Regions from separate parts of the Burkholderia pulmonis genome, predicted to be linked through region 1. Evidence: predicted binding sites of a transcription regulator. Region 1 holds the regulator's gene; the other holds the start of a gene.
The links. The regulator FNR, encoded in region 1, switches genes on or off when oxygen is low (the NO sensors DNR and NnrR bind a similar motif). The targets are predictions, from matches to a motif close to TTGATNNNNATCAA.
Positions count from the first base shown of each region.

Region 2: a site for FNR is predicted at 5,127-5,140, ahead of AC5LXK_RS35885 (universal stress protein). Genes of this name have one in related genera too.

Region 1 covers NZ_OZ480187.1:3,295,164-3,310,353, reverse strand. The annotation lists gene AC5LXK_RS31620 (2,3-butanediol dehydrogenase) at 1-714, opposite strand, end outside; gene AC5LXK_RS31615 (MFS transporter) at 716-2,014, opposite strand; gene AC5LXK_RS31610 (2,4'-dihydroxyacetophenone dioxygenase family protein) at 2,033-2,566, opposite strand; gene AC5LXK_RS31605 (helix-turn-helix domain-containing protein) at 2,743-3,723, shown strand; gene AC5LXK_RS31600 (GMC family oxidoreductase) at 3,808-5,373, opposite strand; gene AC5LXK_RS31595 (helix-turn-helix domain-containing protein) at 5,523-6,491, opposite strand; gene AC5LXK_RS31590 (hypothetical protein) at 6,680-7,483, opposite strand; gene AC5LXK_RS31585 (aldo/keto reductase) at 7,663-8,610, opposite strand; gene AC5LXK_RS31580 (LysE/ArgO family amino acid transporter) at 8,945-9,565, opposite strand; gene AC5LXK_RS31575 (LysR family transcriptional regulator ArgP) at 9,675-10,568, shown strand; gene fnr (fumarate/nitrate reduction transcriptional regulator Fnr) at 10,615-11,361, opposite strand; gene AC5LXK_RS31565 (universal stress protein) at 11,465-11,932, opposite strand; gene AC5LXK_RS31560 (DUF3005 domain-containing protein) at 12,463-12,870, opposite strand; gene AC5LXK_RS31555 (hypothetical protein) at 13,149-13,382, shown strand; gene epsC (serine O-acetyltransferase EpsC) at 13,520-14,440, shown strand; gene AC5LXK_RS31545 (SDR family oxidoreductase) at 14,483-15,190, opposite strand, start outside.
Region 2 covers NZ_OZ480188.1:964,787-979,976, forward strand. The annotation lists gene AC5LXK_RS35870 (nitrate reductase subunit alpha) at 1-2,660, opposite strand, end outside; gene AC5LXK_RS35875 (tetratricopeptide repeat protein) at 3,096-4,274, shown strand; gene AC5LXK_RS35880 (DUF2964 family protein) at 4,364-4,555, opposite strand; gene AC5LXK_RS35885 (universal stress protein) at 4,571-5,044, opposite strand; gene AC5LXK_RS35890 (right-handed parallel beta-helix repeat-containing protein) at 5,208-6,983, opposite strand; gene AC5LXK_RS35895 (2-dehydro-3-deoxygalactonokinase) at 6,986-8,113, opposite strand; gene AC5LXK_RS35900 (porin) at 8,163-9,284, opposite strand; gene AC5LXK_RS35905 (LacI family DNA-binding transcriptional regulator) at 9,593-10,588, shown strand; gene AC5LXK_RS35910 (SMP-30/gluconolactonase/LRE family protein) at 10,618-11,523, opposite strand; gene AC5LXK_RS35915 (ABC transporter ATP-binding protein) at 11,594-12,673, opposite strand; gene dgoD (galactonate dehydratase) at 12,705-13,850, opposite strand; gene AC5LXK_RS35925 (SDR family NAD(P)-dependent oxidoreductase) at 13,847-14,632, opposite strand; gene AC5LXK_RS35930 (carbohydrate ABC transporter permease) at 14,637-15,190, opposite strand, start outside.

The sequences.
Region 1 (15,190 bases):
CGCCGCCCGGATCGCGTCCTGCAACGCCGGCGCACCGAGCGCGCGCGCATCGAAAGCATGCGTCGCACCGAAGCGCGTGGCGGCCGCGAGCCGTTCGGGCGATACGTCAACGGCCACGATCGTCGTCGCGCCCTGCAGCTTCGCGAGCATGATCAGCAGCAGGCCGATCGGCCCGAGCCCGAACACCGCGCAGGTCTGGCCGAGCCGCAGCTCGCCGCGCCGCAGTGCATGCAGCGCGACGGCGGCCGGTTCCATCACCGCGGCCTGTTCGAGGCTCACGCCGTCGGGCAGGCGATGCAGCATGTAGGCCGGCACGACCGCGAAATCGGCCATCCCGCCGTCGCCCATCAACCCGGCGAAGCCCATCGACACGCACAGGTTGTACGACCCCGAGCGGCAGTACGCACACTGGCTGCAGCGATATTCGGGCTCGACCGCGACGCGGTCGCCCACGCGCAGCGCCGTCACGCCTTCGCCGGTTTCGACGACGGTGCCGCAGAACTCGTGACCGAGCGTCAGCGGAGCGGTGCGGCGGGACAGCGGGTGCGGCGCGTCGACCGGAATCGCGTGCGGGCCGTCCGCATATTCGTGCAGGTCGCTGCCGCAGATGCCGCAATACGCGACCGCGATGCGTACGTCGCCGGGGCCGACGCGCGGCGTGTCGATTTCCACGAGACGGACGTCACGCGGGCCATGCCATTGGAGTGCGCGCATGTCAGCGTCCTCCCTGCGTATCGAGGCGGCCGGCGGCGGCGCCTGCGAGCGCGCGCCTGCGCAGCACGGCCGGGGCGGTTTCGACGAGGCCGAACGACAGCACGCACGCGAGGATCGCACCGGTGGTGGACGTCCACATCGCGAACTGCAGGCCGTACTTGTCCGCGGCGAAGCCGGCGACGGTCGGTGCGACGAAACCGCCGATCAGCTCGCCCGCCCCCATGATCAGGCCGAGTGCGCTCGCGATCGCGCGCGGCGGCACGGTCTCGGCCGGGATCGTCGCCATGAACAGCGTGAAGCAGCCGAGGCCCGTGTACGTGACGAACACGAGTGCGCCCAGCGCCCAGACCGAGCCGACGTGGATCAGCACCATCGGGCAGACGGCGGCGATCAGCGCGAACACGATCATCGTCGGCTTGCGGCCGATCCGGTCGGAGATCGCCGGCACCGCGAAGCCCCAGAACACCCATGCGGCGCCGAGACAGGTCATCACGACACCCATGTCGGACGGCGACAGGTGGCGGCTTTCCACGAGGAAGACGGGCGCGAACGAGATGATCACGACGAACCACGTGAGGAAGAAGCAGCTGATCAGCATGCAGAGCAGGATGTTGCGTTCCTTCAGCAGCGCCCAGCGGCTGATGGCTGCGCCGCCCGCGGCCGGCGCGCCGGCGGTGTCGGCCTGCGCGTGCCGTACGCCGCCGGGCGGCACTTCGCGCACCCAGCGCCAGATGCAGAACGCGATCAGGAAGCCCGGGATGCACGATACGTAGAACGCTTCGCGCCAGCCGTACGTGGTGGCGATGCCGATCACGACCGGCGGCCCGATCATCGCGCCGAGCAGGCCGGCGGCCGAGCCTTGCAGCAGGCCCATGTTCAGCCCGCGGCGGCTCGGCGTCGAGCTCTCGACCATCAGCGATTGCGACAGCGGCAGCACCGGGCCTTCGGCGATGCCCATCAGTGCGCGGAACGCGATCAGGCTCGCGAAGCCGCCGACGAGCCCCGACAGCGCCGAGCACACGGAAAAACCGAGCACGGCCGCGATCAGCAGCGGCTTGCGCGTGCCGCGCGCGTCGGACCACGCGCCGGTGGCCGCGCCCGACAGCGCCCACGTGAGCGCGAGCGCGGACGACACCATGCCGAGCTGCGTGTTCGTCAGGTGCAGCTCGGCGGACATGAACGGGAACAGGAACGACAGCGCGAGGCGGTCGAAGAACACGAAGCCGAACGTCATGAACAGGATCAGCAGCAGCCTGTTCTCGTACGTCCAGGCGGATCTGGATGAGGTGGGGGATGTCATGGGGAGCCTCGCCGTGCGTCAGCGGAACAGCTTCTCGATCGCTTGCGCGCCGAGGCCGACCTTCTCGTAATGCGCCTTGCACATCGCGATGTACGAGTGCACGTCGAAATAGCCGTCGGGGTTGCCTGCTTCGTCGAGCCAGATCAGCGGCCCCGTGACGATGAAGAACGCGCGCATCGGCTCGGGATGATCGAACGCGACCAGCGTGTGGCCTTCGCCCGGCGTCTCGTAGACGAAATCGCCGCGCGTCGCGGTCCATTCGTGTTCGAGGTAGCCCCATTTCCCCGACAGCGTGTACGCGAACACCTCGTGCGGGTGATAGTGCCGGTTCACGAGCCCGGCTTCCTTCGCCATCAGGATGTCGCACCATTTGTTCTGCGACGGCGAGATCCACAGCGGCCGCGACGAAACCGTTTCGGTGAACGGAACGTAATAACGCTCGTCGTCGGTGGCCGCGTTCGGGATGTACGCTTCGGGCAGTGCATCGGGCTTGAACGGATTGGCAATCGCCGGGATGTTTTGCCAGAATTCGGATACGGCTTTGTCGACCACGGTTTGTCTCCTTGTATGAGTTGTCGTGGGCTCGACTTTAGCCAGCCGGTGCGCGCCGCTCTTGACTGGGCTGGACGAAATGCTTGACCGCGCCGGACATTGCATCGCACCAAAATCCAGACGAACCATCCCCCAATCCGTGCCGTTCCGCACGACAGGCGCCAGCAGGAGGCGACGTGACGAATTCGACCGTTTTTTCATGCACGCGAGGTTCGACGGCCGACGTGCCGGCGCGCGACAGGATGGCGTACTGGGATGCGTTCAACGCGGCGACGCTGGTCGGGCTGCGCTGCTCGTCGCTGTCGCCGGCCGGGCTCGAGGTCGAGAAGACCGACATCGCGCTGCCGGGCCTCGGCATTGCCGACATCAGCGGCCGGGATCACGTGATCGAACGCAGCCCCGCACTGGTGCGCCAGTTGCCGAAGGAATCGCTGTTCGCGTGCCAGATCCTGAGCGGGCGCGCGTATTTCATCCAGCGCGACCGGTGCCTGCTCGCGGAAGCGGGCGACGTCGTCGTCTACGACACGCGCGTGCCTTATCTGTTCGGATTCCTGACGCCGATGCGGCAGCTGCTGATCGATATCCCGGTCACGACGTTCGACGACCGGCTCGATGCGGAACTCGCCGCGCTGCCACTGCGGATCGCGCCGAAGCCGGGCGCCGGCGCGATGCTCGGCGCGACGTTGCGCGCGAGTGTCGAGCGGTTCATGAAGGCGCCTGTCGAGGGCGATGCCGCGCGGTTCGCCGAGCACACGCGCACGCTGATCGCCGAACTCATCGACACGGAAGTGAACGGTGCGGGCGCGTCGCGCGCGTCGCTGTCGTACCTGCTGACCGCGAAGCAGTACATCGCAACCCATCTCGGCGAGCCGGAGCTCGGGCCGCAAGCCGTTGCCGATGCGGTCGGGCTGTCGCTGCGGCACCTGGGCCGCCTCTTTGCGGCCGAAGGCGAATCGATCACGCAGCACATCTGGTCGGAGCGGCTGTCGCACGCGCATCGCGAGCTGACCGACGCGCGGCTGCGCAAGACGAGCATCGGCGAGATCGCGTTTCGCTGGGGGTTTTCGAGCCAGGCGCACTTCAGCCGCGCGATTCGCGAGCGCTACGGCGCGTCGCCGATGATGCTGCGCGATGCGGCGCGTGCGACCGGGAGCTGATGCCGGTCTTCCGGACGTTCGACGGCGCGTGCATCACGCGCCGTTTTTGTTTGCGGCGCGGTGCCGTATGCCGCGCGCGCCGCGTTACGCCGCGAGCATGAACTCGGCGCAGCGCTCCGCGATCATGATCGTCGGCGCGTTCGTGTTGCCGGACACGATGCGCGGCATCACCGACGCGTCGCAGATCCGCAATCCGTCGACACCCCGCACCTCGAGGCGCGGCGTGACGACCGCGCCCTCGTCGTTGCCCATGCGGCAGGTCCCGGCCGGGTGATAGACCGTTTTCGCACGATGCCGCACGTAGTCGGCGAGCGCGGCATCGGTCAGCGTTTCGGCTTCCTGGACGATGCGGGCGAGCGACGGCGCGCGGATGATCCGCCGCGCGAGCGCGACGCCGCGCACGAGGCCGTCGACGTCGGCCGGATCGGACAGTGCGCCGCTGTCGAACAGGATCGGCGCGGCCGGATCGTTGCCGCGCAGTTGCACGGAGCCGCGCGAGCGCGGCCGGAGCAGGCACGGGTTGATCGACAGGCCGTGGCCGGGCAGCGGTTCGCGATCGACGTCGCCGACAAGTGTCGGCAACACGTGGAACTGGATGTCCGGGCGGCCGCTGCCCGTCGTATCGACGAACGCGCCCGATTCGACCACGTTCGACGTCAGCAGGCCGGTGCGGCACAGCATCCACTGCAGCCCGTGCCGTAAAGCCCGCAGCCCGCGGTCCTCGCCCAGCAGGCTGACCGGGGCGTGGCTGCGGCCGTAGATCGATACCTCGAGATGATCCTGATAATTCGCACCGACGTCGCGGCTGTCGTGCAGTACGTCGATGCCGTGCGCATGCAGGTGCGCGCCGGGGCCGATACCCGACAGCATCAGCAGCTTCGGCGTGCTCAGCGCGCCGGCCGCCAGCACGACGTCGGCACGCGCGGTGGCCGACCCCGTCGCACCGCTTTCGGTGCGCCATTCGACGCCGGTGGCACGCTTTCCGTCGAACCGGATGCGCGTCACGCGGCAGCCGGTCAGCACGCGCAGGTTCGGATGGGCGATCGCGTCCGCGAGATAGGTGGCCGCCGTGCTGCCGCGCTGCCCGTCGAAGATCGTCGTGTGATAGAAGCCGACGCCGTGCTGCGCGGCGCCGTTGAAGTCGTCGTTGTACGCGATGCCGGTTTCCTGCGCGGCCTTCACGAACGCGAGGCTCAGCGGGTGCCGGAAGCGCGTGTCGCCGACCTTCAACGGCCCGTCGGTGCCGTGAAACGGCTCGGAAAGCCGCAAGTGCGATTCGGCGCGCTTGAACGCGGGCAGCACCTCGTCCCAGCCCCAGCCGGTGCAGCCGAGCGCGGCCCAGTCGTCGTAGTCGTCGCGCGTGCCGCGCACGTACAGCATCGCGTTGACCGAGCTGCCGCCGCCGAGCGTGCGGCCCTGCGGCACGTAGGTCTTGCGTCCCGCCGCGCCGGGCTGCGGCTCGCTCTCGAACGTGACCGTGCGCTGCGTGCCGAGCACGCGAATGAACGTCGCCGGAATCCGGATGAACAGGCTGTCGTCCTTCGGGCCGTCCTCGAGCAGCAACACGCGCCGGCCGGCCTTCACCAGCCGGTGCGCAACCGTGCAGCCGGCCGAACCGCCGCCGACGACGATGTGGTCGTACGTCTCCATCCCGCTTCTTCTCCTTGCTGTCGGGCGGCGGAACGAGTGCCGCCGCGCAGGAAACCAGCTTAGCGAGCGGGTTGCGGCCCCATTTGACCGGGACGGACGCCGTGCTTGCCTCGCCGGGACATCGGGAGAGGGGCGGCGCGAACGGAGGCCTAGCGGGCGTCGGCAGGCGCGCGCGTATCGCTCGGCGTCTCGCCGAAACGCGCGCGATAGCTGCGGCTGAAGTGGGCGCTGTTGTTGAAGCCCCAGCGGAACGCGATCTCGCTGACGGTCAGGTGCTTCAGCGACCGGTCGCGCAGGTCGGCGCGGCAGCGTTCGAGCCGCCGCGCGAGGATGTAGCGCGTGAGCGGCATCCCTTCGATCTCGAACACGCGCGCGAGCTGGCGCGGTGACAGGTTGATCGCGCGGCTGACCGACTGGCTGTCGAGATCGTCGTCGGCGAGATGGCTGTCGATGAACGCCTTCGCGCGCGACAGCGTATGCACGGTCGACTTGGTCGGCGACGCGTCGCCGTCGCGCAGCCGCAGCATCGACTGCACGAGATCGAGGATCGCGGCGGCGCGCCGTTCGCGTGCGTCGGGCGTCGGCTCCTGCGGCGCGGCGAGCAGCGCATACACCTGCCGCACGGCCCACGATGCGACACCGTCGTTGCGGTCGATCTTGACGAGGCTGCGGTAGCGCCACGGGCCGACCCGCGCCTCGAACACGTCGCGCGGCACGTCGAGCACGGTCATCGCCATGTCGGCGGGAAAGCCGTGACCGTACGGCATCGACGTGTCGTACAGCACGAGGTCGCCGGGCCCGTGCTGCATGCAGTCGACGTCCTGGAACGTATAGCCTTGCCCTTCGTGCATCAGGCAGATGAACACGGCGTCGCGCTGGTCCGCATGGATGTTGTGCGGCGTACGCACGACCGCGTGCCGGTTCGAGACGATGTCGCATGCGCCGAACAGCCCGAGATCGCGCCGGCGCAGCGACGCGTCGATCCCTTCGGACGACTTTCCGCTGCATTCGATCCGCACGAGCGTGCGCGCGACCTGGTCGACCCAGAAGTCGACGCGCTCGGCGCCGCGTACGGCGCGCGTCGAGATCGTCGCGATCTCCGTGCTGGTGTCCGGCATGACGTTCTCCCAATGACCGCCCGAGCGGCGCAGTCTCCGGCACGTCGAACGCCGCGGTCAATCCGTGAAAGACCCGGGGCGGGCGCGTGACGCGCTTGGGGCGGGGCACAGCGGGCAGCGGCGCGATCGATGTCCGGCTGAGTCAACGAAAGCGGCCGTATGAGTCAAAACACGCCGGCGATTTCGGGCTAGGGGGCGACGGCCTGCTTCGATGCAGACGACGGCAGCCCGAGCGACACGTCCTGCTCGTAGCCCATCTTGCCGCCCCGGAACTCGACGCTCACGTAGCCGGCCCGCCGCGCGTCGGTGACGTTCGCGTAGATCGACGTCATCACCATGCCCGCGTCGCAGTCGAGCGCGATCGTACGATCGGTGCGCCCCGTCGCGATGTTCACGGCCCGCAGCGACTGCATCGCAATGCCGCACTTGTCGGACAGCGCATAGGCGCCGACCAGCATGTGCGTCTTCGTGCGATACCACATCGGGATCTCGACGGTGCCGTCGAGCTGAAGGTGGTCCTGATCGGTGTCGTTCAGTCGCCCGACTTCGTTCAGCGTGATCGGGAGCGTCCTGCGGCCGTCGTCCCAGGTGCCGGTTGCCGTTTTGCCGGCGACGTTCAGCGCGATCGGGCAGGGCTTCGGCCGTGACGGCGAGGCGGCCGGCACGACCGGCGAATCGGCGCTCGATGCGGGCGGGGCGGCTTCGCACAGCGTCATGCGCCCGTCGGGCTCGCGGTGGCCCTGCAACGGGATCGGCTTGCGATGTGCGTCGTAGTAGTAGCTGCCGTCGATGCGCCAGCGGCCCGCGTCATTGTGGTTGAGGGTGTCGTAGGTCTGCAGCGACACGTGGACGGGCGCATTGCCGATCGTGCCGGCGTAGTTCGCGATTTCGTACCAGCCTGCGTAAGACACGGCCGGCGCGCACGCGAGCAGCGCGGCGATCGTTGCGGTGAGCGGGCGGGGGGAACAGGCGAGGCGGGCGATGCGAGTCATCGGCGGTCGGTGTGCGTGGGTTGGGTTCGGGCGCAACGGATGCTCGCCATTGTATCCATCCGTCATGCCCGAATTTCCGGCGTTCGCGCAGGCGGCGACGCCGGAAGGCACATGGCACGGACCGGTCGCGGAACCGCGCGGATTGGCGCGACTTCGTCGACCGGCCTGCCCCGCCGATTTCAGATTGCGCTGGCCGCGTCGATCTGGCGGATATCGTCCTGATCGAGCTGAACGCGGATCGCTGCGCCGAGCAGGTCGAGCTGCGCGAGCGACGTCGCGCTCGCGATCGGCGCGGTGATGGTCGGCCGAGCGATCTGCCACGCGAGCGCGATCGCGGCCGGCTGCGTGCCGTGCTTCTCGGATACGGCATCGAGCGCCGCGAGGATGCGCAGGCCGCGTTCGTCGAGATAGCCGGCGACGCGATCGCCGCGCACGCTCTTCTTCAGGTCGGCCTCGCTGCGGTACTTGCCCGACAGGAAGCCGCTCGCGAGCGCGTAATAGTTGACGACGCCGAGCTTCAGGTCGCGCACGACCGGCTCGAGATCGCGCTCGTAGTCGGCGCGGTCGATCAGGTTGTATTCGGGCTGGATGACCTGGTAGGCGGGCAACCCGTCGCGCCGGCTGATGTCGGCGGCTTCGCGCAGGCGGGCGCCGCTGTAGTTCGATGCGCCGATGATGTGCACCTTGCCCGCGTCGATCAGCGTTTGATACGCGCCGAGCGTTTCTTCGAGCGGGGCCGTATCGGCAAGGTCGCGGTGCGAGAAATACAGGTCGATGTAGTCGGTCTGCAGGCGGCGCAGCGAATCGTCGACGGCCTTCAGGATGTTGTCTTTCGACAGCCCCGCGCGCGCCGAGAGCAGGCCGACCTTGGTCGCGATCACGACCTGTTCGCGCTTGCCGGAGCGCTTGAGCCACTTGCCGATGATCGTTTCCGATTCGCCGCCCTGGTTGCCGGGTGCCCACGCCGAATAGACGTCGGCCGTATCGATGAAGTTGATGCCGGTATCGGCGAGTGCGTCGAGCAGTGCGAACGATGCATTTTCGTCGACGGTCCAGCCGAAGACGTTGCCGCCGAAGGCGAGCGGAGAAACCTGGATGGTCGATGTGCCGAGGGTGCGGTGTGCCATGTTCTGCTCCGGTAACTACGGGTGAAGGGATGGGACTGCGGGATGGGGCAAGGCGATCGCGGCGGGGTGCGCGGGGCGGTTCCGCCGTTGTCGCGGGACACCGGACATTCTCGCCGATCGCGCGGATTCGTGCCGGCGGCGCGTGGCCGCGATGATGGACGGCTTGCCGCAGATGGCGGATGCCGCGTCCGTTGCGCGAGCGTTCCGTGCGGCCGGGTTGGATCGGGAGCGAATTTTTGTGACGGGTGCGACGAGGGGGCTGGCTGCCCCGGTGTTGCGCCGGAGCGGAGGGGACGACGGGCGGCAGGCGGCCGCCCGTGCGAGGGTGATGCGCTCAGCGCAACTGCACCGCCGCGAGAAACAGCACCATGCTGCCGATCGCGCCATCCAGCACGCGCCACGCTACCGCCTTGCGGAACCACGGCGCCAGCAATCGCGCGCCGTAGCCGAGCCCGAGAAACCACACGACGCTGACCGTCATCGCGCCGATCGCGAACGCGAGCCGCGCGCCTTCCGGCTCGCGCGCGCCGGCCGTGCCGATCAGCAGGAACGTGTCGAGATACACGTGCGGGTTGAGCCAAGTGAACGCGAGCGTCATCAGCACGATCGAGAGTCCGCTCTGCGATGGCGGCGCGACCGCGTCGCCGCGCACGTCGAGCGTTTCGTGGCCTGGCTTGAATGCACGGCGCAGCGCGTTGATGCCGAACCATGCGAGATACGCGAGGCCGACGTACAGCACCACGTGGACGAAGGTCGGGTAGCGTTCGACGAGCACCGATGCGCCGCCGACGCCTGCGCCGATCAGGATCATGTCGGACACCGCGCACAGCAGCACGATCTTGCCGACGTGCGAGCGCATGATGCCCTGCCGGAGCACGAACGCATTCTGTGCGCCGATGGTGACGATGAGCGATCCGCACAGTGCGGCGCCGTGGGAAAAAGCGAGCCAGTTCATGAGGGGGGAAGCCGTGGAAGCAGTAGACGAATGAATCGGGTAGCGCTAGTCTGCGGTCAGTACGAAGCTAAGAGAAGCTAAATCACCTAATGCAGATTAAGGAAATCTAATGCTCGACTACGCGTTGCTCGACGCCCTCGCGGCCGTGATCCGGCACGGCTCGTTCGAGCGGGCGGCCAGGGAGCTGAACGTCACGCCGTCGGCCGTGTCGCAGCGCGTGAAGCTGCTGGAGGAGCGGGTCGGCAGCGTGCTCGTCAAGCGCGGGCAGCCGTGCGTCGCGACGACGTCGGGCGCGCTGCTGTGCCGGCATACCGAACGCGTGCAGTTGCTGGAAGCCGAGCTGGGCGGCCGGATGCCGGCGCTGCCGGGCCAGATCGCGAGCGCGTGGCCGACGTTGCGCGTGGCCGTCAACGACGACAGCGTCGCGACGTGGTTCATCGATGCGGTCGGGCCATTCTGTACGGAGCGCGAGACGCTGCTCGACCTCGTGATCGACGACCAGGACTACACGGCCTCGCGCATTCGCGATGGCAGCGTGCAGGGCGCCGTGACCGCGCAGGCCGAGCCGATTCAGGGATGCCGGTCGGAGCGGCTCGGGCGGATCCGCTATCGCGCGGTGTGCGCGCCGTCGTTCTACGAACGGTATTTCGCGGCGGGCATCACGCGCGATGCGCTGCGCCGCGCGCCGTGCGTGATGTTCAATCCGAAGGACGGGCTGCAGGCGCGGTTCATCCGGCGCGTGACGCGCGCGGATCTCGATCCGCCGCAGCACTGGATACCGCACGTTGCGGGCTATCTGCGCGCGTGCGAAACGGGATTGGGATGGGGAATGTGCCCGGACCGGATGGTCGACCGCCAGCTGGCGGCGGGCGAACTGATCGACATGTCGCGCGGGCGAACCATCGACATCGATCTTTACTGGCAGAGCTGGCGTCTGTCGATCGGCTGGCTCGACGATTTCAGCGCGGCGCTGAAGGCGCGCGCCGCGCTGTTTCTCGATTGATGCGGGATGCGATGCAGGCGGCGCGCGAGGTGCGCGCCGTGCGCGATCAGACCTGCTGCAGGCCGTCGAAGTCGACGATCTGCACGTGGCGGCCCTGCATTTCGATCAGGCCGCGCTTCTGGAATTTCGACAACGTGCGGCTGACCGTTTCGAGCGTCATGCCGAGATAGCTGCCGATGTCTTCGCGCGTCATCCGCAGGTTGAATTCCGACGGCGAATAACCGCGCTTCAGGTAACGCGACGAGACGTCGAGCAGGAACGCGGCGACGCGCTCTTCGGCGTTCAGCGAACCGAGCAGCATCGTTTGCGACGTTTCGCGCACGATCTGTTCGCTCATCAGCTTATGCATGCGCAACTGCATCGAGCCGGCTTCCGAGCACAGCGTCTTCAACGCGCTGTACGGAATCACGCAGACGGAGCTGTCTTCCAGCGCGACCGCGGTGCGCGGGTGGGTATCGTCGCAGATGCCGTCGAGGCCGAGCGCTTCGCCGGCGAGATGCAGGCCCGTGACCTGTTCGCGGCCGTCATGGCGTGTCGCGACGGTTTTCAGCGAACCCGAGCGTACGGCGTAGAGGTTGTCGAATGCGTCGCCTTCGCGGAACAGCGCTTCGCCGCGCTTGACGGGGCGAGCCGCGCAGATGACCGACTCGAGGCGACTGAGCGCCTCGGGCGCCAGGCCCTGCGGCATGCACAGATGCCGCATCGCGCATGACGAGCAGTGCGCGGCCTGGCGAGGAGCCCAGCTGCCTGCATGAGGCGTGGGGGCGGGGCGAGTGGCGACGGGCGTCAGCATGATCGTTTACTCCGGCGTTGAATCGACGGAATCATTGTCCCACCGCAAGTTGCCGCTGTCGGGTGACAAAACGTCGCGACCGGCCGCGCCTGCCGGACGCCGTTCAGGCGGCCGGCTCGTCCGTGTTGGCGGCCGCCGGAATCAGCAGCACGGGCAGCGTCGCGTGCCGCACGCATTGTTCGGCGATGCTGCCGAGCACGAGGCGGCGGAACCCGCGGCGGCCGTGCGTGCCGAGTACGAGCAGATCGGCGCCGAATGCTTTCGCGCCGTCGAGGATCAGCGACGAGACATCGTTGAGCGACGTCGCTTCGCTCAGCCGCGTTTCGCCTTTCACGCCGGCCGCCTGCATCAGCTTCGTGAAATCCTGCGCGAGCGCGTTGCCCTGCGCGACGAGCTGGTCGCGCAGCACGGACGGATCGTAGCCGGGCACGTTGTAGTAGATCGCGGCGTTCTCGACGACGTAGAACGGCTGCAGCTCGGCGCCGTGCGCTTTCGCGAGCGCCAGCGCGGCATCGAACGCATGGCGGGACGTGTCGCTGCCGTCGACGGCAACCAGAATACGCTTGTACATAGTGTCTCCGAGTGGCGGGTTGAAACGAAGTCGGCCGGATGGCCGATCAGGCTGGGCAATGCGCAATGCTGCGAGGCAGAGTAAACCAACGGCGGGGACTTTGCAGTGAGGTGGCCGTCGTGCCGCGCGCCGCGTCATTTTCGTCGCGGGCCGGAATGGCCATGCGCGCGTTGCATGCTGCACCGCGCGACGCGTGCCGTGTGGCTTCGCCGCATCGTCGGCGAAACGGCGCGCGCTCGCATCGGCGCGCGCATTGAACGGCCACGCGCGTCGACACGGCACCGCGGCCGCGCCGATGAGCCGCGCGCATCGCCATTCAATCGCAAGCGCGCCGCGACGACATGACTTCGATCAACGCAGGTGCGTCGATGCGATGCGCGGCTTGCATGAGACGGTCGATGCCGATGTGCGGAATCGTTCGCCTGGGCGCCGCGTGCGGATGGGCGCACGGCCGCGCGTGCCGATGTGCGCCATCGGCACGCGACCGATGGCGTTCCGCAAACGAACGACCGATTCAAACGCCGCGCCGGCTACCTCGGCACGACGGTCAGCTCGATGATGCGCTCCGGCCGCCGTCCGTGGCCGGGCCAGTACGTGCTGCCGTACATCCGGTGAACGGGACCGAACAGCGCGTCGTGTGCCGGCGGCGCGTCGAAGCCTTTCTCGACCACCATGTAGCCGGCCCGCAGCGCGAACGCAGGATGGTTGCCGCCGGGGCGGCTGTCGAACCCGGCGAAGCCGTCGCCGGCTTCCGGTATCGCGTTGACGAGCGACGCATTGCTGCGCGTGATCTGGTCGGGCGAGATCGGCCCGCCGCCGGCGAGGCGCGACGCCTCGCGGTTCTTGCCGTCGGTGTCGACCGTGCTGTCGTGCGTGTCGTCGTTGTCGAGCTCGATGCTGCGCGGATGCACACGACCTGTTTGACCGGATGATTCCATCTCGGCTCTCCTGGCGGCGAAACGCTCCGGATCGAAGCAAATCCCGTTCCGGGCACGACGGGAAAAGGCGCGCGGGCGATCGCCGCGGTCGCGCGACGCGCACTGATTTGTCATGATTTATTTCAGCTAGAAGACGCGTTTTCTACAGAGTATGATTCTTTTCCTGCGAAGCGGCGACAGGGGATGCAGTCTCGCCGCCTCTGCCCGCGCCGGGGCGCCGCGGCACCCTCAAAGACGGGTAGTGAACAACAAAGCAAGGGACTAGAGGTGGCGGATTCATGCAAGCGACTACTGCCTTCACGCACCGCGGTTATCTGTTGAACTGCGCGCCCGCGCGCGCCAGCGATGGTTCGTTCAAGCCCTACGTCGTGATCTCCCGATCGAGCGACGGGGAGCTCGTCGCGAACCGTTTTTTTCCGATCGAGCTCCAGTTCAACGACGAAGGCGACGCGATCGCACACGCGCGCGACTGGGCGGTGCGATGGATCGACGCGAGCAGCATCACGATGTGACCTGGCCGCGTGTGTGCGGCGCCGGCCGTCCGGCCGATCCCCGGTGCGCCGCTCCCGGACAAAAAACGCGGTAATCTTGCGGAACCCGTCACTTTATTAGCGGCCGTGCGACCGAGCGCGGCTGCCTGCATTGGCATATGTCGACATCACCCGCCCGTCAGTGGGACCTCGAAGAAATCGTCGCCGGCTTGCGCGAGTCGCGCGAGGAACTCCATCGCACGCGCCATCCGCGCGGCATCCGCGAGCTGCCGTCGCGCGATGCAATCTGCAAGATTGTGACCGGCCTGCGCGCGTCGATGTTTCCGACGCATTACGGCGCACCGGATCTGACCGACGAAAGCGTCGACTATTACGTCGGCCATACGCTCGAAAGCACACTGCGCATCCTGTCCGAACAGATCCGCCGCGCGCTGCCGTTCCTGCCCGAGCATGCCGATACGCCGTTCGCCGAACTCGACGAACGCGCGTTCGAGATCGCGCGCGAATTCGGCCGGCAGTTGCCGGCGGTCCGCGCGCTGCTCGTCAGCGACATCCAGGCCGCGTACGCCGGCGATCCGGCCGCGCAGCACATCACCGAGATCCTGCTGTGCTACCCCGGCGTACTGGCGATGATGCACCACCGGCTCGCGCATTCGCTGCACCGGCTCGGCGTGCCGCTGCTCGCGCGGTTCATCAATGAAATCGCGCACTCGGCTACCGGCATCGACATCCACCCGGGCGCACAGATCGGCCCGAGCTTCTTCATCGACCACGGCACCGGTGTCGTGATCGGCGAAACCGCGATCATCGGCGAGCGCGTGCGCGTGTACCAGGCCGTCACGCTCGGCGCGAAGAGTTTCCCGGCCGATGGCGAAGGCGCGCTGGTGAAGGGCAATGCACGGCACCCGATCGTCGAGGACGACGTGGTGATCTATGCGGGCGCGACGATTCTCGGCCGCGTGACGATCGGGCGCGGCTCGGTGATCGGCGGCAACGTGTGGCTCACGCACAGCGTGCCGGCCGGCACGAGCGTCGCGCAGGGCAAGGTTCGCGAAGGCGGGAGCGCCGAGAAGCCGTAACGCGGCGGCGCGCCCGGTTCGCGCGGGCGCGTGCCGGGTGCGTCAGTGCTTGCCGGCGGGCGAGCGGTGCTTGTACAGCACGTCCTGGTCGACGCGGATCAGGTTCTGCCCCGCATCGACGACGAAATCCACACCGTTGTATGCATTGCCGGTCAGCAGCAGGATCGCGCCCGCGACGTCGTCGGGGCCGGCGATGCGCGCGAGCGGCGTCGACGCGCGGCTCGCGTGTTCGAAGTCGGCCTGCGTCTGGTCGTCGCTCGGCAGCATCAGCCCGGGGAACACCGCATTCACGCGCAGCACCGGCGCGGACGACAGCGCGAGCATCTGCGTGAGGTTGCCGAGCGCGGCCTTCGCGACCGTGTAGCTGAAATGATCGCGGTGAAAGTTTTCCTTGATCTTCTGGTCGACCACATTAACGACGACACCCTGCGTGCCGGCCGCGCGGGCCCGTTCGTAGAACGCACGCGTGAGCAGGATCGGCGCGCGGCAGTTGACGGCCCACGCCTGGTCGAACGCCGCGAGGTCGAAGCTCGGGAAATGGTCCTGCCAGAACACCGACGCGTTGTTGACCAGCACGTCGAGACGCCCGAAGCGCGCATATACCTGGTCGATCAGCGCGGTGATCTGCGCGGCATCGGACAGGTCGGCCTGCAGCGCCACCGAATCGTGCCCGCGCTCGGCGATCGCGCGGGCGGCTGCCTGCGCGGCATCCGCCGAACGGTCGTAGTGCACCGCGGTGCGATAGCCGTG
Region 2 (15,190 bases), on a different replicon from region 1:
GTCGGCATCGTGCGGCCCGGCACCGGCTCGCATTCGCCAAGCTTCCAGTCCTGCACGTCGAACGGCTGCGCAAGCTCGCCCGGCGTGTCGTGCGCGATCGGCGCGAGCACGACGTCGCGTTCGATGCCGAGATGCCCGTCGCACAATTCGGAGAAGCGCTTCGCGATCCCCTTGAAGATCTCCCAGTCGCTCTTCGATTCCCATGCGGGATCGACGGCCGCCGACAGCGGGTGGATGAACGGGTGCATGTCGGACGTGTTCATGTCGTCCTTCTCGTACCACGTCGCAGTCGGCAGCACGACGTCCGAATACATGCAGGTCGTCGACATCCGGAAATCGAGCGTCACGAGCAGGTCGAGCTTGCCGCGCGGCGCTTCGTCGTGCCACGTCACTTCCTCGGGCCGCGTGCCGCCGGTCGCGCCGAGATCCTCGCCCTGCACACCGTTGGTCGTGCCGAGCAGGTGCTTCAGAAAATACTCGTGGCCCTTGCCCGACGAGCCGAGCAGGTTCGAGCGCCACACGAACAGGTTGCGCGGGAAGTTGCCGGGCGCATCGGGATCCTCGCTCGCCAGCTTCAGCGTGCCGGCCTTCAGCTGCTGCGCGATGTCGGCGCCCGCGTGCGCGGGATCGGCGAGCGCCGCACCGACCTTCAGCGGGTTCACCGCGAGCTGCGGCGCGGACGGCAGCCAGCCCATCCGTTCGGCACGCACGTTGTAGTCGATCGGCGCGCCGTGGAACTTCGACTTGTCCGCGAGCGGCGACAGCAGCGTGGCCGGGTCCATCGGGTCGTAGCGCCACTGGTCGGTGTGCGCATAGAAGAACGACGTCGCGTTCATCTGGCGCGGCGGGCGGCTCCAGTCGAGCGCGCCCGACAGCGCCGTCCAGCCCGTCTGCGGCCGCAGCTTCTCCTGGCCCACGTAGTGCGACCAGCCGCCGCCCGGCTTGCCGATGCAGCCGCACATGATCAGCATGTTCATGATCGCGCGGTACGACATGTCCATGTGGAACCAGTGATTGATCCCGGCGCCGATGATCACCATCGACTTGCCCTGCGTCTTGTGCGCGTTCTCCGCGAACTGCCGCGCGACCGAGATCACGTCCGCGCGCTTCACGCCGGTGATCGTTTCCTGCCAGGCCGGCGTGTACGGCAGGTCGTCGTCGTAGCTCGCGGCCACGTCGCGGCCGCCGAGCCCCTGGTCGAGCCCGTAGTTCGCGACGAACAGGTCGTAGACGGTCGCGACCAGCATGTCGCCGTTGCGCGTCGCGATGCGCCGCACGCCGATCCGGCGCGACAGCTCGGACGCGTGCTGCGTCGAGTTGAAGTGCGCGTGCGGCTGGTTGCCGAAGTACGGGAACAGCACGTCGACCACGTCGTCGTGCTCGGCCGTGCACGACAGCCGCGGCGACAGCGCCGCGCCCTTCGACGTCTCGCCGCGCAGGTTCCACTTGCCCTTGTCGGCGTCGTCCTGCTGCCCCCAGCGGAACCCGATCGAGCCGACCGGCACGACGAACTCGCCGTTCGCGTCGTCGATCATCACGGTCTTCCAGTCGGGATGCGCGGCTTCGTCGAGCGCGTCGTCGAAGTCCGACGCGCGCACGAGGCGCTCGGGCACGTAGCCGTCGCCGTGCGGCACGAGGCGCACGAGGCACGGCATGTCGGTGTAGCGCTTGCAGTAGTCGACGAAGTAGCCGCTCTGTCCGGCCAGATGGAATTCCTTCAGGATCACGTGGCCCATCGCGAGCGCGAGCGCCGCGTCGGTGCCCTGCTTCGGGTGCAGCCACAGATCGCCGAACTTCGCGCCTTCCGAGTAATCGGGAAACACCGACACGACCTTGGTGCCGCGATAACGCGCCTCGACGAGGAAGTGCGCATCCGGCGTGCGCGTCTGCGGGACATTGGAGCCCCACATCATGATGAACGTCGAGTTGTACCAGTCGGCCGATTCCGGCACGTCGGTCTGCTCGCCCCAGGTCTGCGGCGACGCGGGCGGCAGGTCGCAATACCAGTCGTAGAAGCTCAGGCACACGCCGCCGATCAGCGACAGGTAGCGGGAGCCCGCCGCGTACGACACCATCGACATCGCGGGAATCGGCGAGAAGCCGACCACGCGATCGGGGCCGTGCCGCTCGACCGTGTGCACGTTGGCCGCCGCGACGATCTCGTTGACCTCGTCCCAGCTCGCGCGCACGAAGCCGCCGAGCCCGCGCCGGCTCTGGTACGAACGGCGCGCTTCATCGTCGTCGACGATCGAGCGCCATGCCTCGACGGGGCCGAGCGTGCGGCGACGTTCGCGCCACAGCTTCACGAGCGCGCTGCGCACGAGCGGATGCTTGAGGCGGTTCGCGCTGTACAGGTACCAGGAATAGGACGCGCCGCGCGAACAGCCGCGCGGTTCGTGGTTCGGCATGTCGGGACGCGTGCGCGGATAGTCGGTCTGCTGGGTTTCCCACGTGACGATCCCGCCTTTCACGTAGACCTTCCACGAGCACGAACCCGTGCAGTTCACGCCGTGGGTCGAGCGGACGATCTTGTCGTGCTGCCAGCGCATCCGGTAACCGTCTTCCCATTTGCGGTCTTCGTCGGTGACGGCGCCGTGTCCGTCGGAAAAGCGTGGCCTCGTGGTGGAGAAATAACGCAATCTATCCAGGAAATGGCTCATGGGGATCTCGTTTTTCCGGTCTTTTGGCAGACCCTGATTATTTAAGGAGGTGAAATACCGGTTGTAAAGGACGATCGAATTTCGATCATTCCGTCCTTCTCACCGTGGTCGAACCCATTGTCGGATCGATCGGCATATCACCTCTTGATACAAATCACGGTATCGTTCATCAATCCGCAACAATCAAACCAAATGGGGATCGATCGCCCCGCGCGGCCTGTTATGCTGCGCACTGCATTCCCGCGTCGCCCTCCCGTGTCCGTCATGCATCCCGTGACGACGGGCGGGCGCCGCATCGAATTGCACTGGACGATCCGATCCGCCGCATCGGGATTCGCCAACCGCAGCCGGCCGTTTATCAAAGACTGCGCGGTTCGTTCAGTGCATTTCCGGCCGTCGGACCATCGCACCATCACATACAAGAACCGCAATTTCATGACATCCCGCCTTCTCGCCGCGCTCGTTGCCGCGGCCTTGAGTTGCATCGCCCTGCCCGCCGCCCACGCGCGCACCTACCTCGCGCCGACGGTGTCGCTCGGCAAGGGGGCTTACGTTCACCAGTTCGTGCTGCGCGACCCCGTCACGCAACAGCCGCTGCCGAACGCGCGCTACCGGCTGTTCCTGCCCGGCCAGGTCATCGCGGGGCTGCCCGTCAAGCCGGACGAGCACGACAGCGTGATCTTCGGCACCACCGACGCGGCCGGCCGCACGGTCAGGATCCGGCTGCCGAAACTGCATCCGCAGAAGCAGTGGGTGTTCAATCCGATCGTCGGCAACGGCGACCTGGGCGAATCGTTCCGGCTGGTCGACCCGGGCGGCAAGGCATCGCTCGGCCGCTTCCCGTACGTGCTGGACGTGGAGAACGAATATCTGGCGTGCGGCCATTCGGATGCGAACGGCTACACCTACTACGCGCAGTCGCGCACGCCGCGGAACGTCAATCTTTACGTCGGCATGCTGGAAGGGTCGGCCGACACCGACTGGTGCGCGGGCCCGGGGCTGGCCATCGCGAACAGCGCGAACGAGCCCGGCATGCCGGACCTGTACACGCAGTATCTCGGCACGCTGGTCGCCAACGGCGACCGGATCAGCAGCGAATTGCGGCAGCAGATCGCCGCCAAGCTGCTGTCGCTCGCGATCGCCGAACGCGACGCGGGCCGCGTGGCCGCCGTGCTCGATCTCGACAGGATTCCGGACGATCGCCTGAACGACATCGGCTATCGGCTCGTCGACGCGGGCGTCGAGGTCGATCGCGGGCTCGCGATGATCGACGCGCATCTCGCGAAGTCGCCGGGCGATGCGTATGCGCTCGACAGCAAGGGCTGGGCGCTGTATCGCCTCGGTCGCAACGACGAGGCGCTCACGTGGTTCGACCGCTCGATCGCGATCTTCGCGAAGGACAGTGACGACGACGTGCGCGAAGCCCATGCAACCGGGCTGACGCACAAGGGTGAGGTGCTGTGGAAGCTGGGGCGCCAGGATGAAGCGCGCGACGCATTCGCGCAGGCGCGGAAGATTCAGCCGAAGAACGCGGAGCTGGCGGAAACGGTGAAGCGGCTGAACGTCCCGAGCGGACAGGACGACGCGAAGGCGCCGGGTACGGCAAGCGACTAGGTGAAATCAACGCCCGGCAACGGCTGTTGCCGGTCTTTCGCGAAACGGTGGCCGGACACGGCCGACGTCGCCGGCGGTGCGCGTCCGTGTCACGACTCGCCTTTCGCGCCCGGATTGAGCATCACGACGAAGCCGGCCACCCCGACGATCAGCGCGATCGCGCCGCCGCGCAGCGCCATCGCTTCGTCGAACAGGAGCCCCGTCACGACGGCCATCATTCCGGCGAGCGATACGAACACGGCGATCGCCGCGACGACGATGCGGTACTGGCGGCGTATCATCACGCGCCCGCCGCGTCAGGCTGCCGCGGCCGGCTCGTCGGCGTCGTCGCCGCGAATCAGCAGCACCGGGCACCTCGAGCCGCGCACGAAGCGCTCGGCGACGCTGCCGAGCAGCACGCGCCGGATGCCGCGCCGCCCGTGCGTGCCGACCACCGCGAGATCGATCCCGCGCTCCTTCACGTAGCGCTGCAGGCGCTCCGAGATGTCCTCGCCGATGCTCTCGGTCTCGACGAGCTCGGCTTCGCCGTTCGCGCCGGCCAGCGCGATGACCTGCTCGGCTTCGCGCAGCACCTTGCGCCCGTCGTCGCGGATCTCCTCGACGAGCGCATGCGGATCGAAACGCCCCGCGTACGTGAACAGCACCGACTTGTCGACCACATACACGGCGCTGACGTGCGTGTCGCCCGCCAGCGCCACCTTCACGGCCTCGGCAAGCGCCTGTTTCGACGACGCGCTGCCGTCGACGGCCACCATGATCTTCTTGTACATGCGAACCTCGCTGGGGTGAGCTGCCGCGCGCTCCAGCGCGCGCGGCCATGTCACCATCATCGGCCGACGGCCGGTCCGGATGTTGACGACGATCAAGGCGGCGGACGTCCGGCCTGCGACCGGACGACGCGGGCGCCGCGCATCGACGCCCGCGCCCGGGCCGTCATCGCACGTGCGGCGCGCGGTATTTGTGCTGGTCGAACCCGCTGTCGCGCAACCACGCGCCGGCGACCGCGTCCACGTCCTGCCCGGCGAACGGCAAGACCGTGTCGGGCTCGGCGCCGTGATGATAGTTCGGCCCGGTGAACTCCGGATCCGCCGCATAACCGAAGTACGCGTTGCCGCTCCACACGATGTTCGCGTAGCTGCCTTGCGCGTTCTTCGTCCGGTAGATCGCGCCGCTGTCCGATGCGTTGTAGAAGCGGTTGTCCGTCACCTGGAATGCGTTCGCATAACTGAGGTTCTCGACGATCGGCGTCACCAGCCCCGGCGTGCGCGTGATCACGACGTTGTCGCGCACGACGGAATCGGCCGACCCCGCAGCGGAGACGATCCGCCGCTTGTCGTTCAGGCTCAGGTTGTGCTCGACGATCGCACCCGTCTCCTGCGCGACGTGGCCGAGCCCGTCGGAACCGCATCCGCAGAACAGCATCAGTCCGCCGTCGTTGTCGTGGCTGAAGTTCGCGGCCACGCGCGTATTGCGCGTACCGAGATCGGCGTCGAACGCCATCCCGTCGCCGGCCTCGATGTTGTTCTGCAGCCGCACGCCGTTGACTTCGTTGTACCGGAACAGCGCATCGTCGGTGTTGATCGCCCATGCGCCGGCGCTGTTGCCCGGTGCGCGCATCCAGACGTCGTACAGGTGGTTCGCCTCGACCTTCGGCGCGGTCGCGGTACGCACGATGATGCCGTCGCCGCCGATGTTGTGGATCAGGTTGTTGCGGAACACCACGCGCGTCATCGGGAAATACTCCGATGCGGCCTGCGTGGCCGGGTTCGTCAGGTAGGCCGGATTGCCCTTGTACGGCGGATAGTCGCCGCACGGCGCGCCGCCCTCGCGGCACATCCATGCGGAACGGGTCGACAGCGCGACCGCGTCGACGTTGTAGATTTCGCTGTTCTCGACCGCGATGTCGTCGAAACCGGTCGGCTTCTCCTTCGTGCCGACGACCTCGTTGTCGCGCGTCACCTCGAACAGCATCCCGCCGGTCGTCTTGTACGAGCCGACCGTATTGCTCGCGACGTCCTTCAGATAACCGCGCACGTGATGCACGTAGACGTCGTCGACGTGATAGTGGCTGCCCGTGCCGTAATCCTCGAGCCGCACATACAGCCCGAGACGGCCGCCGACGGTCGTCGCATCGTTGGTCAGCTCGAGCGACCGGATATCCCAGTACTGCGTGTTGTACAGATAGATCGCCGCGCGATTCACGGTCGGGTTGTCCGACTTGCACAGCGAGTAATAGCCGCTGAATCCGCTCGGGGTCTTGTGCTGCTCGGTGATCGACTGGTCGGGGTCGGCCGTCGCATCCGCGCAGCCGGCCGCGATGACGGGGCGCTGCGCCTTCGGGTCGCCGTACGCGTCGACGACGATGGGCGCGCCGGCCGCGCCGGTGCTGCCCGCCGCGGGCGTGAAGCTGCCGTTGCAGGTCGTGCCGCGCTTGAACAGCACGTGCGTGCCGGGCGCGAGCACGATCCGGTTCAGCGTCGCGAGATCGTGGATCGGATTCGCCGGGGTGCCGAGCGTCGCGGGCGATCCCGTTCCGGCCGCGCCGAGCGAACAGTCGACGTGCAGCGTGCCAGGCGTCGCGCCGGCCGCCTGCCCGTCAACCGATGCAGCGGCAAGCTGCTGCCCCGCCACGCCGTCCGGCGATTCTCCGCCGCCGCATGCTGCAAGCGCGCCGATCAGCGGCGCCGCGACAATCTTCCAGTGTTTCAACGTCAGTCTCCCGAAATATTGCATTCATTGGCCGGCACCGGATCGACCGCGGGTCGATTCATGCGCCGTCCGCCCATTCCGGCAGCCGGCTCGTCGAGACGAACCGGCGCCCCCTCGCTTGCCGCGGGCAGCAACCCCGCCCGCTCGGCCAGCACCCACAGGCCGGCTGCCGCCGCGCCGTCGATCGTGTCGACGGGCGGCCAGCCGAACAGCGATGCCGCATGCCGGTAACGCGCGCACAGCGCACCATCGCCGATCAGCATCGGTCGCGGGGCGCCTGCGCTTGCCTCGGCGGCCGGCCCGTCGCCTTCCGCGGCCAGCCCTGCCAGTTCATGCCCGATCAGCACGCCGGACAGGTAGTCGGCCTGCTCGTCGGGCGCCAGTTCGCCGGCCAGCAGCCGCGCACGACTGCCGAAGATCGTCGCAAGCAGCCCCGTCGCATGGCCGGCCTGCGCGGCACGCACGCCGCGCTCGAATGCGTCGCGCGCGAACGCGGCCGACGGCCACATCGTGCGGCCGAGCAGGCTGTGCGCGCACAGCAGCGCATACAGCTCGCCCGTCATGAACGTGCGGAAGCACTCGATGCGCGAGCCGCGCACGGCCACCCACTTCGAATGCGTGCCCGGCAGCCCGATCCACCGCGCAGGCGCCGCCGCGTGCGCCGTGCCGCCCGCGTGCAGCGCGCCGACGATCTGCGTTTCCTCACCGCGCATCACGTTCGCGAGTTCGCCGCGCTGGATCAGCCCCGGCACGATGTGCACGGCCGTGCCGCGCCGCGCGCGCACCGCCTGCAGCGACGCGCCGAGCCGCGCCGCATCGATCGGCACGTCCGCATACGGCGCCTCGCGCCAGCCCTGCGCGCTGCCGACCATGCCGGCCGCGACGACCGGCAACACCGGCCACGCATCCAGCCACGCGCCGCACACGTCCTCGAATGCGCCGTCGCACGCGTCGGCCATCGCGACACCCGCGCCGCCGATCTGCATCACGCCCTTCGGCGCCGCGCGTTCGTCGAGCACCGTGCGCGCATCCGCCATCAGGTACGCGCGCAGCGACGTGGTGCCCCAGTCGAGCGCGATCAGGCGCGGCAGCGGTGCCGGCCCGCCGGAACGTGGTATTGCCTCTTGCATAGGATTCCTCTGTTTGACGATTGCGGCTCGTGGCTTCGATCGGCTTCGATCAGAAGAGCGTCTCGATCCCCGCGTAGACGCCCGTCTGTCCGTGCCCCGGCATCGGCGATGCGCCCAGCCCGCTGCCGTTGCCGAGCCCCGGCGACTGCGGATTCACGCCCAGGTTCGCGTTCGCGCTGTTGAACACGTGCGCGGCCGTCGCATACAGGAACGTGCGCTTGGACAGGTCGTACATCGTGCCGAGGCCGAGGATCGTCGAGCGCCCTTCGCCGCTGTGATCGGCGGTCCATTGGCCCGCGTCGATCTTCATCGAATAGACGGCGCCCTGCAGATGCAGGAACGGCGTCGCGTCGTACGTCACGCCGCCCCAGTAGTAGTTCGCGGTGCGCGACAGGCCGGCCGGCGTGTCGGGCGCGCTGTAGCGCGTATAGCCGAGCTGCACCAGCGCGGGACCGAAGCGCTGGCGCACGCCGATGAACGCTTCCTGCGATGCGGTGAACAGGTTGTCCTCGCGGCCGTACTGGTTGCGGATCTCGTTCCAGATGGCGCGCACCTCGAAGTCGCCCTGCGTATAGGCCACCGTCGCGCCGTCGGACAGGCCCGTCGCGCCCACGTTGTTCGGCGAGCCGCGCAGCCAGCCGTTCGAGCTGTTGCCGAGGTTCGCCTGCAGCCCGAACGAGAAGCCGCCGAACTTCGGCGATTCGTAGCGGATCCCGTTCGACAGCTTCGGACCATTGCGATACGACGTCAGCGACTCGACCGAATAGTTTTCCTCGAGCAGCGGGTCGTACGACCAGATGTAGCTGTTGATGAACGAACCCTGCCCGAGCCGCAGGAAACCGTAGCGCTCGTTCTTCAGCCCGATCCACGCGCCGCGCTGGAACAGCACGCCGCCGCCGTAGTTGCCGTTCGCCGCGTTGATCGACGACTCGAGCCAGAACACCGCCTGGTTGCCGCCGCCGAGATCCTCCTTGCCGGTGATGCCGAGGATGCTCGTCCCCCAGTCGTTGCCCTCCGAGAAGCGCGAACCCGTCGAATGCGGGCCGTTCTGCACGCCGCTCAGGTACTGCACGTCGCCGCCGACCCGCCCCCACACGGTGACGCTCGATTGAGCCTGCGCCACGGCCGGCACCGCCAGGGCCAGCGCCGCGATCCACCCATACTGTCGCATCAAGATCTCCTCCTGCTTTTCGTCTGATTTGGGAAAACGATTTCCCTCGACAGCAAAAAAATTTCGCGGCGGTTGTCGTGCGTGGTTTTCCGCTACGTTTCGAACGGAAGGCGCGCGTGCTATGCTCGCGAAAAGGGAAAGCGTTTTCATTGTCGGCGCACGATTGCGCTTTTTCAAGAAAATTCTGGCCCTCCAAGGGATACTACCGAGTCCGGCCGTCCGGCACGCCACCCACGCTGCCGCATGGCCGCCGCCGCCGGTGCGCATGCTATGCTCGCCGGCAAATTGCACTGACATTCACTTTCATCGTGGCCAAGATCAACGAAGTCGCCGCCGCTGCCGGCGTCTCCATCGGAACCGTCTCGAAGTTCATCAACAAGACGAAGCGCTTCTCGCCGGACGTCGAGCGGCGCATCGCCGAGGCGATCGAGCAGCTCGGCTACGAGTCGAATCCGCTCGCGCGCTCGATGGCCACCGGCCAGACCGGCGCGGTCGGCGTCGTGATCCAGGACATCCTCAACCCGTACTTCACCGCGATGGTCAAGGGCGTGAACCGCATCGCCCAGCGCAACGATTTCGTCGTCCTGATCGTCGATGCCGACGAGAACCGCAAGGGCGAACGGCCGGCGCTGACGAAGCTGAGCCGGCGCGTCGACGGGCTGATCCTGAACACCAGCATGCCCGACGACGACCTGCGCTGGACCGCGAGCCTCGGCAAGCCGGTCGTCGCGGTCGGCTCCGCACCGCGCGACGGCCTGCTCACGCTGTACTCCGATGCGCTCCGCGCGGGCGAGATGCTCGCGCAGCACCTGCTGATGGAGAAATACCAGCGCTTCGCGTACATCAGCCTGCCGAACGCACGCGGCGACGACGAGCGCCGCGCCGGCGCCGAGCAGGTGCTCGCGCGTGCCGGCCTGCCATTGCGCACGTTCAGCGTGCCGCGTGCAACGGTGGCCGACGGCGAGCGCGTGTGCGCGTCGGTGATGCTGTCGTCCGAGCCGCCCGACGCGGTGATCTGCTACAACGACATGATCGCGGCCGGTTTCATCAAGGAAGCCGAACGGCTCGGCATCGCGATCCCGCACGACGTCGCCGTGTGCGGCTTCGACAACCTCGAACTCGGCAAGCTCACGTCGCCCACGCTGACGTCGATCGACACCGAAACCGAGCGCGCCGGCGAAATCGCGATGACGACACTGCTCGACGCGCTCGCGGGCAAGTCGCCCGATCCGCACACGATGCTCGAGGCGCGGCTCGTCGTGCGCGAATCGACGGTGCGGCCGCGCGACGCGCGCCGCCGCTGACCGGCGGTTTCGCCCGCGCCCCCTTCCGGTCAACGCGGCGTAACCACCGCCGCTTCCCCGAGCCAGGCACGCGCGACGCAGTGCTGTTCGAGCCCGGCGACACCCGGGCGCGTCTCGAACAGGCTGCCCGCGAGCGGCCCGCGCAGCAGCCCGTCCGCGCTCACGTTGACCGACGCCGACGTGACGAACAGCGTCGCGCGATCGGCCCCGCCGAACGCGACGCTCGTCGGCCGCTGCACCGGTATCTCGACGACCCGGTCGAGCGCGCCGTCCGGCGCGTAGCGATGCAGCCGCCAGCCGTCCCAGATCGCCGACCACACGCCGCCTTCCGCATCGACCGCGAGCCCGTCCGGCACCCCGCGCGCGTCGCCGAACGTCGCAAACGGCCGCGCGCTCGACAACTGCCCGGCGGCGACGTCGAAGTCGTACGCGAAGATCGTGCGGCGGCCGGAATCGGTCACGTACATCGTCGCACCGTCCGGGCTCCAGCCCATTCCGTTCGCACAGGCGAAGCCGGCAACCGCGACGCGCGACGCGCGTGCGTGCTCGAAACAATGCAGATCGCCGGGGCCGTCGCCGTCGTCAGCCATCGTGCCGACCCAGAAGCGGCCGCGTGCGTCGACCGCGCCGTCGTTGTAGCGGAGCGACGGCCGCGCGTGCGCGGCGTCGGCCAGCCGCTCGAGCGTGCCGTGCTCGGGGTCGAACAGGTGCAGGCCGCTCTTCAGCGCGACGAGCAGCCGCCCGTCGTCGACGCCGGCGACGCAGCCGGCCAGCTCCGGGAGCAGCCAGAAGCCCGTCTGCCCGTGGCCGGGCGTGTAGCGGTAGAGCGCGGTGCGCTTGATGTCGATCCAGTAGAGCGACGCCGAGCGTTCGCACCAGAGCGGGCCCTCACCCAGGATCGCATTCGCGCCCTGTACCAGTTTTACTGTCGTCATCGAAATTCTGTTTTATGCATGCGTTCGGCCGCCCGCCGGTGCGGCGGGCGGAACCTGCAGGGAGCCGGTCTTACAGCGCGCGGCCCGCGTCGTCGAAGAAGTGCGCGTGCCGCATGTCGACGCGCACGCCGACCGGCTGCCCCGACGCGACCGTGTAGGCATCGCGGTTCTGCCGCACCGACAGCAGCCGGTCGTGGCCCGCGAGTTCGACATAGACGATGGTCGCGTCGCCCAGGTGCTCGGCGTGCGTGACGCGGCCGTCGAGCCCCGTGCCGGGCGCACCGACCGTGAGGTTCTCCGGCCGGATGCCGAGCTGCAGCGAGCCCGCCGGCCACGTGCGCGACGCGTCCGGCGTCGCCGCGAGCGAGCCGCCCGGTACGTCGAAGCGCGGCGCGTCGGCGCCGCCTTGTGCGCGGCACGGCAGGAAGTTCATCGACGGCGAGCCGAGGAACGACGCGACGAAATGGTTCGCCGGCTGCTCGTACAGCGACAGCGGCGAGCCGACCTGCTCGATGCGTCCGCCGTTGAACACCGCGATCCGGTCGCCGAGCGTCATCGCCTCGACCTGGTCGTGCGTGACGTAGATCATCGTGCTGCCGAGCTCGCGATGCAGCCGCGCGAGTTCGAGCCGCATCCCGCCGCGCAGCGCCGCATCGAGGTTCGACAGCGGTTCGTCGAACAGGAACACGCCCGGCTTGCGCACGATCGCGCGGCCGATCGCGACGCGCTGCCGCTGGCCGCCCGACAGCGCCTTCGGCTTGCGGTCGAGCAGCGCGGACAGCCGCAACGCTTCGGCCGCCTGCCCGACGCGCGTGCGCGTCTCGGCCGCGTCGACGCCCGCGAGCTTCAGCCCGAACGCCATGTTCTCGAACACCGTCATGTGCGGATACAGCGCGTAGTTCTGGAACACCATCGCGAGCCCGCGCTTCGCGGCCGGCACGTCGTTGACGCGGCGGCCGTCGATCAGCAGGTCGCCCGACGTGATCTCCTCGAGCCCCGCGAGCATCCGCAACATCGTCGACTTGCCGCAGCCCGACGGGCCGACGAACACCATGAATTCGCCGTCCTCGATGTCGAGGCTGACGTCCTTGATCACATCCGCGCCGTCGTCGTAACGCTTGCGGATCTGTTTGAGCGACACACTTGCCATGATTGCGTTTCTCCTCGTCCGTTCGTTGCGCTCACCATTCGGCGACCGAACCATCCTCGCGGCGCCACACCGGGTTGCGCCAGCGGTGCCCGATCGCGGCGGCTTCCCTCACCTTCTCCTCATCGATCTCGACGCCGAGCCCCGGCGCATCCGGACGCGCGACGTAGCCCGCGTCGAACGCGAACGGGATGCCGCGCGTGTACGCATACATCGCGTTGTCGTCGTGATAGGCCACATTGGTCGACTGCTCCTGGATGAACGCGTTCGGCGTGCAGAAATCGATCTGCAGCGACGCCGCGAGCGTCAGCGGGCCGAGCGGGCAATGCGGCGCAACCGCGACGTCGTACGCCTCCGCCATCGCCGCGATCTTGCGCAGCTCCCAGATGCCGCCGGTATGGCTCACGTCGGGCTGCACGATGTCGACGACACCTTCCTGCAGCAGCTCCTTGAACTGCCAGCGCGTGAATAGCCGTTCGCCCGTCGCGAGCGGCACCGCACAGTCGCGCGCGACTTCGCGCAGCGCGTCGTTGTGCTCGGGCAGCAGCAATTCCTCGTAGAACATCGGGTCGAACGGCGCGAGCGCTTTCGCCAATGCCTTCGCGACCGGGCGGCGCACGCGGCCGTGGAAATCGATGCCGAGCCCCACTTCCTTGCCGATCGCGTCGCGCACCGTGCCGAAACGCGCGACCGCGCGATCGATCGCCGCCGGCGATTCGATCCAGTCGGTCGCGTTGACGACGCCCATCTTCAGCGCGGTGTAGCCGGCCTCGACGAGCTGCCGCGCGTTCGCGGCCATCTCTTCGGGCGTGTCGCCCTTCACGTGTGCATAGACCCGTGCCTTGTCGCGCACCGGGCCACCGAGCAGGTCGTAGACGGGCACGCCGAGCGCACGCGCCTTGATGTCCCACAGTGCCTGCTCGATGCCCGAGATCGCGCTCGTCAGGATCGGGCCGCCGCGATAGAAGCCGCCGCGATACATGACCTGGAACAAATCTTCGATGTGGCGCGGATCGCGGCCGATCAGATAGTCTGCGAGTTCGTGCACGGCGGCCGCGGTCGTGGCCGCGCGCCCTTCGACGATCGGCTCGCCCCAGCCGGCCAGCCCTTCGTCGGTGCTGACCTTCACGAACTGCCAGCGCGGCGCGACCGCGAATGTTTCGATTTCGGTGATCTTCATGAGGAGGAACGGGTACGGTTGAACAGCAATGCCGACATGCCGTTGTCGGCAACGAGATCCGCGCCGGCGATGCCGGTCGCCGCGTCCGACAGCAGGAACGCGGCGATCCGGCCGATATCCGTCGGCTCGTTGATGCGCTGCGCGGGATGCAGCGCGCGATAGGCGTCGAGCAGCGCGGGATCGCGCTCGAGCGCCGCGCCGATCGGCGCATTCAGCGTGAAGCCGGGGCTCAGCGTGTTGACGCGGATGCGCTGCGGCGCGAGGCTCGTCGCCATCGCACGCGACATCGCGACGATGCCGCCCTTGGTCGCCGCGTACATCTCGAAGCCCGGCACGCTCGCGCCCGCATGGTTCGACGCGATGTTGACGATCGCGCCGCCGCCGGCCCGCGCGATGCGCGGCGCCGCGAGCTGCGCGCACTGGAACATCGAGCGCAGGTTGGTGCGGTACAGGCGGTCGCAGTCGTCGAGCGAGAACGCATCGAACGGGCCGTGCAGCGTGACGCCCGCGTTGTTCACGAGCCCGTCGAGGCGGCCGTGATGCGCATCGACGCGCTCGAACAGCGCGACGACGCTCGCCGGGTCCGCGACGTCGGTCTCGACGAACAGCGCGTCGCGGCCGCCGAGCCGTTCGCGCACCGCATCGGCGCGCGCGGCATTCTTCTCCGCGACGACCACCTGCGCGCCGCATTGCGCAAGCACTTCGACGATGCCGAGGCCGATGCCGTCGCCGCCGCCGGTGACGACGACCACGCGGCCGTCGAGCGATTCGAATGGATTCATGGTGTCACCCCTTGACCGCGCCAGCCGTGATGCCCGCGACGATCCTGCGCTGGAGAATGAAGAACAGCACGAGCAGCGGCAGCGTGCCCATCACGGCCGCCGGGAACAGCTTGGTCGGGTCGATGTCGTTGGTGCCGATGAAACGGAACACCGCGACCGTGATCGTGAACTTCGACGAGTCGGTCAGGAACAGCAGCGGATAGACGAGGTCGTTCCACACCGACAGCGTGACGAACATCGCGAGCGTGCCCGTGATCGGCCGCAGCAGCGGCAGCACGATGTACCAGTACACCTGCAGCGGGCTGCAGCCGTCCATCACCGCCGCTTCCTCCAGTTCGAGCGGAATCCGCTTCAGGAAGCTCGTGTAGAAGAACACGCCGAGCGGAAGGCTCTGCACGGTGTACGCGAGCACGACGCCGAGGTACGTGTTGAGCAGGTGCAGGTCGCGGAACAGCACGTAGAGCGGCGTCAGGCTGACGAACATCGGGATCGTCAGGCCGAGCGTCAGCACGATGTAGACGGCGGTCGACAGCCGTCCCTTCACGCGGGCCAGCGGAT